2 regions of the Agathobacter rectalis ATCC 33656 genome follow, and region 1 is predicted to be linked to the other one. Evidence: riboswitches for the same ligand, from Rfam matches in the RefSeq annotation. Region 1 holds a riboswitch; the other holds the start of a gene.

Region 1 (5,665 bases):
GTAAAGCTGCCAATGCAGGTGGTGTTGCTACATCAGCACTTGAGATGAGCCAGAACTCTGAGAGACTTTCATGGACATTCGAAGAGGTTGACGGAAAGCTCAAGGGTATCATGGAGACAATCTACGCTAACATTAGTGATGCTGCTAAGAGATACAATGCAACAGTTGGTGGAAAGACTGACTATGTTGCAGGTGCAAATATCGCAGGCTTTGAGAAAGTAGTTGACGCTATGCTTGCTCAGGGTGTTTGCTAATCTTGTAGGCACTTATTGAATAATGACTATAAAAACCCCTCCCACAGATAGAAGTCTGTGGGAGGGGTTTTGTAATAATATTTCAAAGAGAAAACTAATTTATTTTTTTATTAGCAAATGCTTTAATACCGCCTGCTACAAAAAGTATAGAGGCGATAATAACACCGGACACAAGCACAATAGCGTAAACATTGGCATTCACGCAGATATTGGAAGTCCAGTCAGAAAAATTCACGGACTTTATAGTAATTTGTCTGGTGCCCAAAATTAAAAACTCGCATATGTCATCGGCAAAAGCTGTCCAAACCGAAGCTATCAAAACTATAATTGCGGATTTTATAAATCCGTTTGCGTTTAAATATCGTGCATCGAAAAATATGAGCCAGGCTGCAAGTACAAAGACAAATGCTATAATACAGCCGGCCTTCATTCCGGCAACATCGTTTGTATGACCACATACCTCAATGATTGTGAGGAAAAGCCATAAGGTATCCCACAGCATAGTGATAAGAGCTTTTTTGTCTGATAAAGCAGGTGGAAGCTCAATTCCTCGGATGACAAACGGAAAAAGAACAATTGATAATCCAAATATAGTTGGAACAGACCAAAGCATAAATTCATTTGAACTATACATTCTGTCAACAAAAAAGAATATCAAAAGCAGAGCAAAAACACCGCAGATTATGCATTTGGTAAGTTTTTTCTGCTGTGCCATAAGTGGAACAACTGTCATTGCAGCCACAAGAAGCATAGATGCTGTTACCACCGCAAAGGTATTTAAACCATCGCCATTTGACAGGCACACTATGAAAGTGATGAGTATTGGGATAAGCAGTAGTCCGGCTATTATGACTCCGGTCTTGTAGGCAGCAGTTTTTTCCTTTTTTTCATGCTGCTTTAATACACTGTCGGCCTCTTTTTTTATCATTGAATCAATAGAATCGTTTTTTAGCTCATTGTATGTATTTTGACATTTTTCACAAGTCTTAAGGTGTTTTTCAACAAGCCTTTTGCTTGAGGGACTGCATACATCGTCATAGTATAGTGGGAGTAAATCCTGAACTATATTGCAGGTTTCATCGGTTGATTGTGTAATTGGATTATTCATTTCTATCCATCCTTTCTTTGATTTTCAGTCTGGCTCTATGGTAAGTTACCCGTGCCCAGTTCTCTGTTTTTCCAAATATCATGCCTATTTGGGAGAATGGCAATTCACCAAATATTCTAAGCTGAAAGACCTCCTTGTAGGGCTCATCAAGCTCGTGCAGTATAAGATGAATCTGAAGAGCGGTATCTTTATTTTCCAGGCTTTTTACCATATTATCGGGTTGTTCGAGCTGCTCTTCGTCAAGCTCTGTAAATTTTGTGCTTTTTCGGCATTCGTCCATTGCCAGATTTCTTGCTATGCTGCAAAGCCAGGTCTGTTCGCTTGATTTGCCGGCATATGCCTTCTTTGCGGTCATGGCCTTATAAAAAGTATTCTGGGTAATTTCCTCAGCCTGATGTTGATTTTTTACAATTGTCATTACATATGAGTATACTTGCAAGTAATAGGAATTGTACAATTTCTCATAATCCAGAACTGTCACCTCCTTTGTTCATAGGTTAGACGTAGAAAGGATTGTTTTGTTACAAAAAATTTTAAGATTTTTAGATTATATCATAAAAGGTAGTTATAAGGCAGGTGGAAATAAGCATATATTTACAGACCAAGAGCTTTACGAAGAATACAACCTTACTGATGAAGAAATAAATATCATAGAATCAGTCATCAAAGAACGAAAATAACAATACCAATACCCTTTGTCATGTGGTAAAATAAAGAAAAACCTATTATGAAATCTAAGGGAGGATTGGACATGAAAATTTTGAAAAGTATTCTTAATTATATTCCATTAGCCACGTTTATCATATTTGTGGTTACTGATGGAATTATTTCTTTAACATCGGCATTAATTTTTGTTATTTCCACGATTGGTCTACTGATTAATTGGAAAAGAAAAAAACCAGCGATGAAGAATTAAGAAAATTCCAATTTATCAATTACAGGTGACATTGAAAGAGTCAGCCCATTCAAGGTGCTGGCTCTTTAAAAATTACATTCTAATAAATTGCACGACAACTTATAAAAAAATATGCTCCACATTATAAAAATAATCTTGACATACAAGCCACAAAGGTTTACTATGGTTAGCGTAAGCTAATTAAATAATTATTCTTCAGGGCAGGGTGCAATTCCCTACCGGTGGTATAGCCCACGAGCCGCAAGGCATGATTTCGGTGAGATTCCGAAGCCGACAGTAAAGTCTGGATGAAAGAAGATGTGAATATGATATATGCAGAGTATAGATAGCTGGGTTTCAGATTCAGTTTCAGATATAGATACAGCACATATCATAGTTATAACAGATATCTACTCTGGAGTGTTTTGATACATTCCAGATTTTTTTTGTCTCAAAATTCATTTATGATGAAATGCAGCTTGTGCATGTTTATCTGAGATTATGATATTTGAAATCATTAGGCCCTGAACGATAATAGTTCAGGGCTTTTTTATGCAGAAAGGAACCCAAATGACTGATGAACAATATATGAGAAGGGCGATTGAGCTTGCAAAACGCGGCATGGGATATACCTCGCCAAACCCGATGGTCGGAGCTGTGATTGTAAAGGACGGCAGGATAATCGGAGAGGGCTGGCATGAGAGATACGGAGAGCTGCACGCGGAAAGAAATGCGTTAAAGCATTGCAAGGAATCGCCACAGGGAGCGGATATGTATGTGACTCTCGAGCCATGCTGTCATCATGGCAAGCAGCCGCCATGTGTGGAGGCAGTGATAGAAGCCGGTATAAAAAGAGTATATGTGGGCTCGGATGACCCGAATCCGCTTGTCGCCGGGGGAGGTATCAAAATCCTTAAAGAGCATGGGATAGAGGTTGTTACGCAGGTGCTTAAAGACGAGTGCGACAGGCTGAACGATGTATTCTTTTACTTTATACAGACCAGACGTCCATATGTCGCTATGAAATATGCCATGACGATGGATGGAAAGATAGCCACATATTCAGGACTATCAAAGTGGATAACAGGAGAAAAAGCGAGAGAACATGTGCAAAACCTGCGCCACAGATATAAAGCCATAATGGCAGGAATAGGAACAGTGCTTGCAGACGATCCACTGCTTACATGCAGAATCGAGGGCGGAGTAAATCCAATCCGCATAATATGCGATACGCACCTTAAGCTTCCACTGGAATCGCAGATAGTAAATACTGCAAAGGAAGTGCCGACGATTGTTGCAGTCAGTGAGCGATATCATGAAACCGCACAGTCAGAAGCCTTACCTGATACTGAAAAAGATAGTATAGAAGAAAACAATAATTATCAAAAAAACAGAAAAATAACACGGCTTGAAGAAAACGGAATAGAAATTCTGTATGTAGCTGAAAAAAACGGTCATATTGATTTAAATGACCTCATGCAAAAGCTCGGCGAAAGAAGCATAGACAGCATTTTGCTTGAGGGAGGCGGAATACTCAACTGGTCAGCCCTTAAGAGCGGGATTGTGAATAAGGTATACGCTTACATTGCACCAAAGCTTTTCGGAGGGGCGGATGCAAAAACTCCGATAGAGGGAATGGGAACCGACTCGCCGGCACATGCCGTGATGCTTGGAAACAGTAAGGTAACAAAGCTTGGTGATGATTTCCTCATCGAGAGTGATGTTGTGAATATTTAAAAAGAAAGGCGATACACAATGTTCACAGGAATAGTTGAAGAAGTTGGAACAATAGATACAATTTCACGTGGAGCAAACTCAGCAGTACTTACAATCAGAGCTGAAAAAGTGCTAGCTGGAACAAAGGTCGGAGACAGCATAGCGGTAAACGGTATCTGCCTCACGGTCACAAGGCTCATGCCACATGCTTTTACAGCGGATGTCATGCACGAGACGCTAAACCGTTCATCGCTTGCAAATGCGATGAGAGGAGCACATGTCAATTTGGAGCGTGCGATGGCAGCAGATGGCAGATTCGGCGGGCACATAGTGTCGGGACATGTTGACGGAACAGGCAGGATTGTGGAGGTCAAAAAGGATGACAATGCCATCTGGTATACGATACATGCCGCACCACAGCTCATTCGCTATATAGTCGAGAAGGGCTCCGTCACAATCGATGGAATAAGCCTCACAGTCGCAAAGGTTGCAGAGGATAATTTCTCGATATCAGCGATACCGCACACGGTAAGCCAGACTGTGCTAAAGGACAGAAAAGTGGGAGCTGTCGTAAATCTGGAAACAGATATCATAGGAAAATATGTTGAGAAGCTGTTGTTTAAAGGGCAGTCGGAAGGAATAACAGAAGAAATGACAGGAGCACAGACAATTAAGGAAAATGTACCACATAAATCCGGCGAAAATAAAAAACAACCGGATGTAATAACAAGAGATTTCCTGGCAAAATACGGCTTTTAACATAAAAGCACGGGTATTGTGCGGGTTTGCAAATGTGCGTGGGCTGAATGGTTAAAAAATTATGTAATTGAACAGCTTCAAAATCATAAGAGAAAGGATATAAAATATGAAATTCAACACAGTAGAAGAAGCACTTGATGAGCTTCGTGCAGGAAAAATAATACTTGTCACAGATGATGAGGACAGAGAGAATGAGGGCGATTTCATCTGTGCGGCAGAATTTGCCACAACAGAAAACATCAACTTTATGGCGATGCACGGCAAGGGTCTGATATGCATGCCGATGTCGCAGGAATATGTAAAGAAGCTTCGTTTTCCGCAGATGGTGCAGGAAAATACAGACAATCATGAGACAGCATTTACAGTCTCAATAGACCATGTCTCAACAACCACAGGTATTTCCGCAGCAGAGCGCTCAATCACAGCAATGAAATGTGTCTCTGATGACGCAAAGCCTGAGGATTTCAGACGTCCGGGCCACATGTTTCCGCTTCTTGCAAAGAAAAACGGCGTACTGGAGAGAAACGGACACACAGAGGCAACAGTCGATCTGTGCAGGCTTGCAGGACTAAAGGAATGTGGACTGTGCTGTGAGATAATGCGTGAGGACGGTACCATGATGCGCACAACAGAGCTCATGGAGCTTGCAAAAAAATGGGACATCAAGTTCATCACAATAGCGGCACTTCAGGAATACAGAAAGATACATGAAAAGCTCGTTGACCGTGTCACAGAGGTAAAGCTGCCAACCAAATACGGCGAATTCAAGGCATATGGCTTCGTCAACAGATTAAACGGAGAGCATCATGTGGCACTTGTAAAGGGCGAAATCGCAGATGGAAGAGATGTGCTCTGCCGAGTACACTCTGAGTGTCTCACAGGAGATGTATTCGGCTCACAGCGCTGTGACTGTGGCCAGCAGCTTGAGGCGGC
Region 2 (5,665 bases), 1.2 Mb from region 1:
GGCTGGATATGCATAGCTATATTTGCGGCTCTTGCGGCAGTGATTGGAGTATGCGGTACGCAGATACTCACAAAGGTGCCTCCATGTCCGCTGCACGCATATACAGGCTACTATTGTCCGGGGTGCGGTGGCACGAGAGCCACATTTGCGCTGCTACACGGACATTTGATAAGGTCGTTTGTACTCCATCCGTTTGTGCCATATACAGCCATTTTGGGCGGCTGGTTTATGCTGTCACAGACACTGCAGCGGATAAGCCGCGGCAGGCTGCACATCGGAATGCACTTCAGACCATTATATATGTGGCTTGCACTTGCCATTATTGTGGTAAACTGTATAGTCAAAAATATGCTTATATTATTTTGCGGTATTCATCTGCTTAAGTAGCTCATTGTAGTCGATACCGGTCAGGTTCTGGTATTCCTTTAATATACCCTCTATGCTTCCGTATTCGTGAAGCATGGCGGCAAACGAACCGATATAGATAATAAGAGTGATAACAACAGCGGCAAACGCAATCCAGAATGAGGTCATAGCCATGCTGCTCATTGAGGTGGCACCGCCTTTTGACAGTAACGCAAAAATCATGGCAAGCGAGCCACATATGATAGACACATAAATACAGCTGCACGACGCGATGGCAATTATTGAAAGCACAAGTGCTGCAACCTCCATATTGCGTGAGCGTTTATTGTAGAAATTGTTGTTGGGATTAAAGCCCGGCCCATAATTGTTGCCGAAATTATAGTTATAATCCTGATTATAATCAAATTTTTGTGGATCCATAATCAAATTCCTTTCTATAAAGTTGATTTTATTGTATCACTTCATTTATAATACGAAAAGAATAAGTTTTTTAAAGAGGTAAAAAAATGGATATTATTGCTGCAATTGCAGAAGAACTGCAGATAAAAAAAGGACAGGCCGAGGCCGCTGTCAAGCTGATAGATGAGGGAAATACCATCCCTTTTATCGCCAGATACCGAAAGGAGGCAACCGGCTCATTAAATGATGAGGTGCTCAGAAATCTCTTCGACAGACTGACATATCTACGTAATCTTGAGGACAAGAAGCAGACAGTGCTTGCAAGCATTGAGGAGCAGGGCAAGCTTACGGATGAGCTTAAGAAGGCAATCCTTGAGGCACAGACACAGGTGGCGGTTGACGATTTGTACAGACCTTACCGTCCGAAGAGAAGAACCCGTGCCACAATCGCAAAGGAAAAGGGCTTAGAGCCACTGGCACAGACCATTTTAGCGCAGGAATCGTCTGTTGATATCATGGCAGAAGCAGCTAAATATGTGGATGCAGAAAAGGACGTGGCAGATGAAGCGGCTGCACTTGCCGGAGCAAAGGATATCATTGCAGAGAACGTATCCGACAATGCCGATTACAGAACAAAAATCAGAGAGCTTACCATGCAAAAGGGACGTCTTATATCGACAGCCAAGGATCCAAAGGCGGAGTCTGTCTATGAGATGTACTATGAATTTGACGAGGCTCTTTCCAAGGTGGCAGGTCACAGAACACTCGCAATTAACCGTGGTGAGAAGGAAAAAATCCTCACAGTAAAGATAGAGGCACCGACAGAGGATATCATAAAATATCTTAAAAAGCAGGTTATCACAAATGATGGAGCGCCTACAGCAGCCGTACTCACAGAGGTAGTGGAGGATGCGTACAACAGGCTTATTGCCCCTGCCATAGAGCGTGAAATCAGAAACAATCTGACAGAGGAAGCAGAGGATGGTGCCATAAAGGTATTCGGAAAGAACCTGGAGCAGCTTCTCATGCAGCCTCCAATTGCAGGACAGGTTGTGCTTGGATGGGATCCGGCATTCCGTACAGGCTGCAAGATTTCTGTCGTAGACCCTACAGGAAAGGTGCTCGATACCACAGTAATCTACCCAACAGCACCACAGAACAAGGTCGATGAGGCAAAGGCCATAATCAAAAAGCTCATAGACAAGCATCATGTCACTCTTATCTCACTCGGAAACGGAACAGCATCGCGTGAGTCAGAGCAGGTGATTGTTGAGCTGTTAAAGGAAATTCCGGTAAAGGTGCAGTACATCATAGTAAATGAAGCAGGTGCGTCAGTATATTCAGCCAGCAAGCTTGCTACGGAGGAGTTTCCGAATTTTGATGTGGGACAAAGAAGTGCCACATCCATGGCGCGTAGACTTCAGGATCCGCTCGCTGAGCTTGTAAAGATTGATCCAAAGTCAATCGGAGTCGGACAGTATCAGCACGATATGAACCAGAAAAAGCTCTCAGAGGCACTCGGAGGAGTTGTAGAGGACTGCGTAAATAAGGTTGGTGTAGATTTAAATACAGCATCCGTTTCACTGCTTGAGTACATATCAGGCATCTCAAAGACCATTGCCAAAAACATCGTGGATTACAGAGAGGAAAACGGTAAATTCACATCACGTTCACAGCTTCTTAAGGTAGCAAAGCTTGGACCGAAGGCATTTGAACAGTGTGCAGGTTTCATGCGTATCTCAGACGGAAAGAACCCACTTGATGCCACAGGCGTGCATCCTGAGTCATATGATGCCACAAAGGCAGTGCTTGAAAAGCTTGGCTACACAATGGAGGATGTAAAGAACAGAAATGTAGTTGGAATCTCAAAGAAAGTATCTGATTACAAGGCGCTCGCAGACGAGGCAGGAGTTGGTGAAATCACACTGCGTGACATCGTAAAAGAGCTTGAAAAGCCGGCAAGAGACCCACGTGAGGATATGCCAAAGCCAATTCTAAGAAGCGATGTCCTTGAGATGAAGGACCTCACACCGGGTATGGTATTAAAGGGCACAGTCAGAAATGTAATAGATTTCGGATGCTTTGTGGATATAGGAGTACACCAGGACGGACTTGTGCATATCTCAGAGATATGTGACCGCTATATCAAGCACCCGCTTGAGGCTGTCAGTGTAGGAGACATAGTAGATGTGCAGGTTATGAGCGTTGACCTCAAAAAGCAGCGCATCCAGCTTACCATGAAAATCGGACAGGGCACAGACAAGGCCGGTAAGTCAGAAAACAGCGGCAGCAGCAAAGACAGTGCTGCCAACAAGGCTGACAGAAGTAATAGAAATAACGGTGGCAGGAATAGCAGAAACGATAGAAATGGTACAGGCAGCAAGAATAATAACAACAGAAACAAAAAGCCACACTACATAAAGGGCAAGAAAAATAATTTCTTTGACAATATTATTCTTGATAATTAAAAACACCTTGACAAAACACTTCAAAGTGCATATCATAGGTTTGTAAATAAATAGGAATTCTTCAGGGCAGGGTGAGATTCCCTACCGGTGGTACAGCCCACGAGCCGCAAGGCATGATTCGGTGTGATTCCGAAGCCGACAGTATAGTCTGGATGAGAGAAGATTATTAGGTGTCATTACACTGTGATATTAAGTCCCGGAAGATTTTCTTCCGGGATTTTTTAAAGCAGCTATTCAGATTTTAGATAGCTGCACTCACAATATCCTCAGGATTCCTTAAGCATCAAAGGAGTGTAAAATGGACGTAACAACAAACAACACAAAATCAAAAGTAAACATCAGACTTTTAGTCGGCACAGGAATGTTAAGCGGACTTGCATTTGTACTTCAGTACCTCGAGTTTCCAATTCCAATCATGCCGTTTTTTATTAGGTTTGATTTTTCAGACCTGCCTGCACTTATCGGAGCATTTGCATACGGACCGTTAGCAGGAGTGATTGTAGAGTTTATCAAGAACCTGCTTCACTGTACAGTAACACAGAGCTTTACGGTAGGAGAGCTTTCAAACTTTATTCTCGGAGCAGTATTTACAGGAACGGCAGGGCTTATATACAAGAAGAACAAGACTAAAAAGGGTGCCATCATTGGTGCGATAGTTGGCTCGGTTATAATGGGAATCATCAGCTTCCCGTCAAACCTGTTTATTGTATATCCAGCATATGAGAAGTTTACACCAATAAATGAAATCATGGATGCATACAGCAAACTTCTCCCATCAGTAGGCAAGCTGTGGCAGGCACTTTTAATATTCAATGTTCCGTTTACCATCGTAAAGGGACTTATATCAACACTTATCACAGTGCTTATATACAAGAGACTGTCACCGGTTTTAAAGGGAAGAGGATAGAGAAAATACCTGACACAATATATATTAGTCACAAACATAAAGAGCGCAGTCAATTGCGCTCTTTTCTTTTTTTAAAAGGAATGTTATAATAAATCCAAATATTTAGTTGGGAGCAGGACATGAAGCTTGAATTTGATGTAAAAGTAACAGAAAAGGATTTATATTCATTTAATATAGAGCAGGCGTACAAGGGCAGTCAGGGTGTCATATCATTGCTGTTTGCTGTGCTCTTGGCTGCGGCAGCAGTGTTAAGCGCACAAAAAGGCAATACGGAGTATGTGGTGCTTTATATTATAGTTGGTATTCTGGTGCTGCTATATGTGCCGTTTTCACTCAAGGGCAGGGTAAAGATGATTATGAAGACAAATGAAGTTTTCTCAAAGCCACTGCATTTTGCGGTAGACGAAAAGCACATAAATGTAAGCCAGGGAGATGAGATGGCGCAGCTTCCGTGGGAGCAGGTGTACAGATTCGTGGCAAATGATAAGAGGATACTTATATTCAGCAACAGGAAGAATGCATACATTCTCTCAAAGGAGCAGCTGGGCGACAGCTATGAGCCGTTAAAGGAGCTGGCAGGCAGTACACTGGAGAAATACAGACTGAAAATCAAATAAACAAAATAGATATAAGATAAAAGATAAAATAAATAGATAAGGGTATAAGCTGGTAATATGAGTAGTGAAGGAAATATAACAGTAATAGAAAGCTTTTCGGCAGATGATACGCATGCACTTGGGGTTACGCTTGGACAGCAGGCAAAGCCGGGGGATGTGTGTACACTTGTGGGTGATTTAGGAGTGGGTAAAACAGTGCTCACGCAGGGCATAGCAGAGGGGCTTGGCATCACAGAGCCTATAAACAGCCCTACATTTACAATAGTGCAGGTGTACGAGGATGGCAGGCTGCCGTTTTATCATTTCGATGTATACAGGATTGGTGACATTGAGGAGATGGATGAAATAGGCTATGAGGATTATTTCTACGGAGATGGGCTTACGATGATAGAGTGGGCAAATCTCATTGAGGAGATACTCCCAAATAAGAGAAAAGAGATTACTATTGAAAAAGACCTGGAAAAAGGCTTTGACTATAGAAAAATAACAATAAAAGAGGTTTTATAATGAAGATACTTGCGCTTGACAGCTCAGGGCTTGTGGCCAGTGTGGCTGTCGTATCGGACGATAATCTGATAGGAGAATACACGATAAATTATAAAAAGACACATTCACAGACGCTTCTTCCGATGCTTGATGAGGTGGCTAAGATGACAGAGCTTGACCTTAAGACTATAGATTTTATTGCAGTCTCAGCAGGACCGGGATCGTTCACAGGGCTTCGCATAGGCTCTGCGACGGCGAAGGGGCTTGCAATGGCACTGGATAAGCAGATAGTTTCTGTACCTACCGTAGATGCACTAGCATACAATCTGTGGGGCAGTGCAGATGTTGTGTGTCCGCTTATGGATGCAAGAAGACAGCAGACCTATACAGGGCTGTATGATTTTACTGATGGCAGGATGAAT

Evidence for each region. Region 1 has a riboswitch for FMN ahead of ribD (bifunctional diaminohydroxyphosphoribosylaminopyrimidine deaminase/5-amino-6-(5-phosphoribosylamino)uracil reductase RibD). Riboswitches for the same ligand answer to the same signal wherever they lie in the genome.
Region 2: linked by a shared signal. The riboswitch ahead of EUBREC_RS03700 (ECF transporter S component) and the one ahead of ribD (bifunctional diaminohydroxyphosphoribosylaminopyrimidine deaminase/5-amino-6-(5-phosphoribosylamino)uracil reductase RibD) in region 1 are both predicted to bind FMN.

The regions. Positions count from the first base shown of each region.
Region 1 is NC_012781.1:2,983,894-2,989,558, reverse strand. It holds gene gdhA (NADP-specific glutamate dehydrogenase) at 1-254, shown strand, start outside; gene EUBREC_RS14065 (zf-HC2 domain-containing protein) at 349-1,362, opposite strand; gene EUBREC_RS14060 (RNA polymerase sigma factor) at 1,355-1,780, opposite strand; gene EUBREC_RS17810 (hypothetical protein) at 1,881-2,042, shown strand; gene EUBREC_RS17805 (hypothetical protein) at 2,114-2,278, shown strand; FMN riboswitch at 2,466-2,581, shown strand; gene ribD (bifunctional diaminohydroxyphosphoribosylaminopyrimidine deaminase/5-amino-6-(5-phosphoribosylamino)uracil reductase RibD) at 2,828-3,994, shown strand; gene EUBREC_RS14050 (riboflavin synthase) at 4,013-4,732, shown strand; gene EUBREC_RS14045 (bifunctional 3,4-dihydroxy-2-butanone-4-phosphate synthase/GTP cyclohydrolase II) at 4,839-5,665, shown strand, end outside.
Region 2 is NC_012781.1:752,682-758,346, forward strand. It holds gene EUBREC_RS03685 (DUF2752 domain-containing protein) at 1-387, shown strand, start outside; gene EUBREC_RS03690 (hypothetical protein) at 358-786, opposite strand; gene EUBREC_RS03695 (Tex family protein) at 873-3,233, shown strand; FMN riboswitch at 3,287-3,401, shown strand; gene EUBREC_RS03700 (ECF transporter S component) at 3,532-4,140, shown strand; gene EUBREC_RS03705 (YcxB family protein) at 4,260-4,757, shown strand; gene tsaE (tRNA (adenosine(37)-N6)-threonylcarbamoyltransferase complex ATPase subunit type 1 TsaE) at 4,815-5,264, shown strand; gene tsaB (tRNA (adenosine(37)-N6)-threonylcarbamoyltransferase complex dimerization subunit type 1 TsaB) at 5,264-5,665, shown strand, end outside.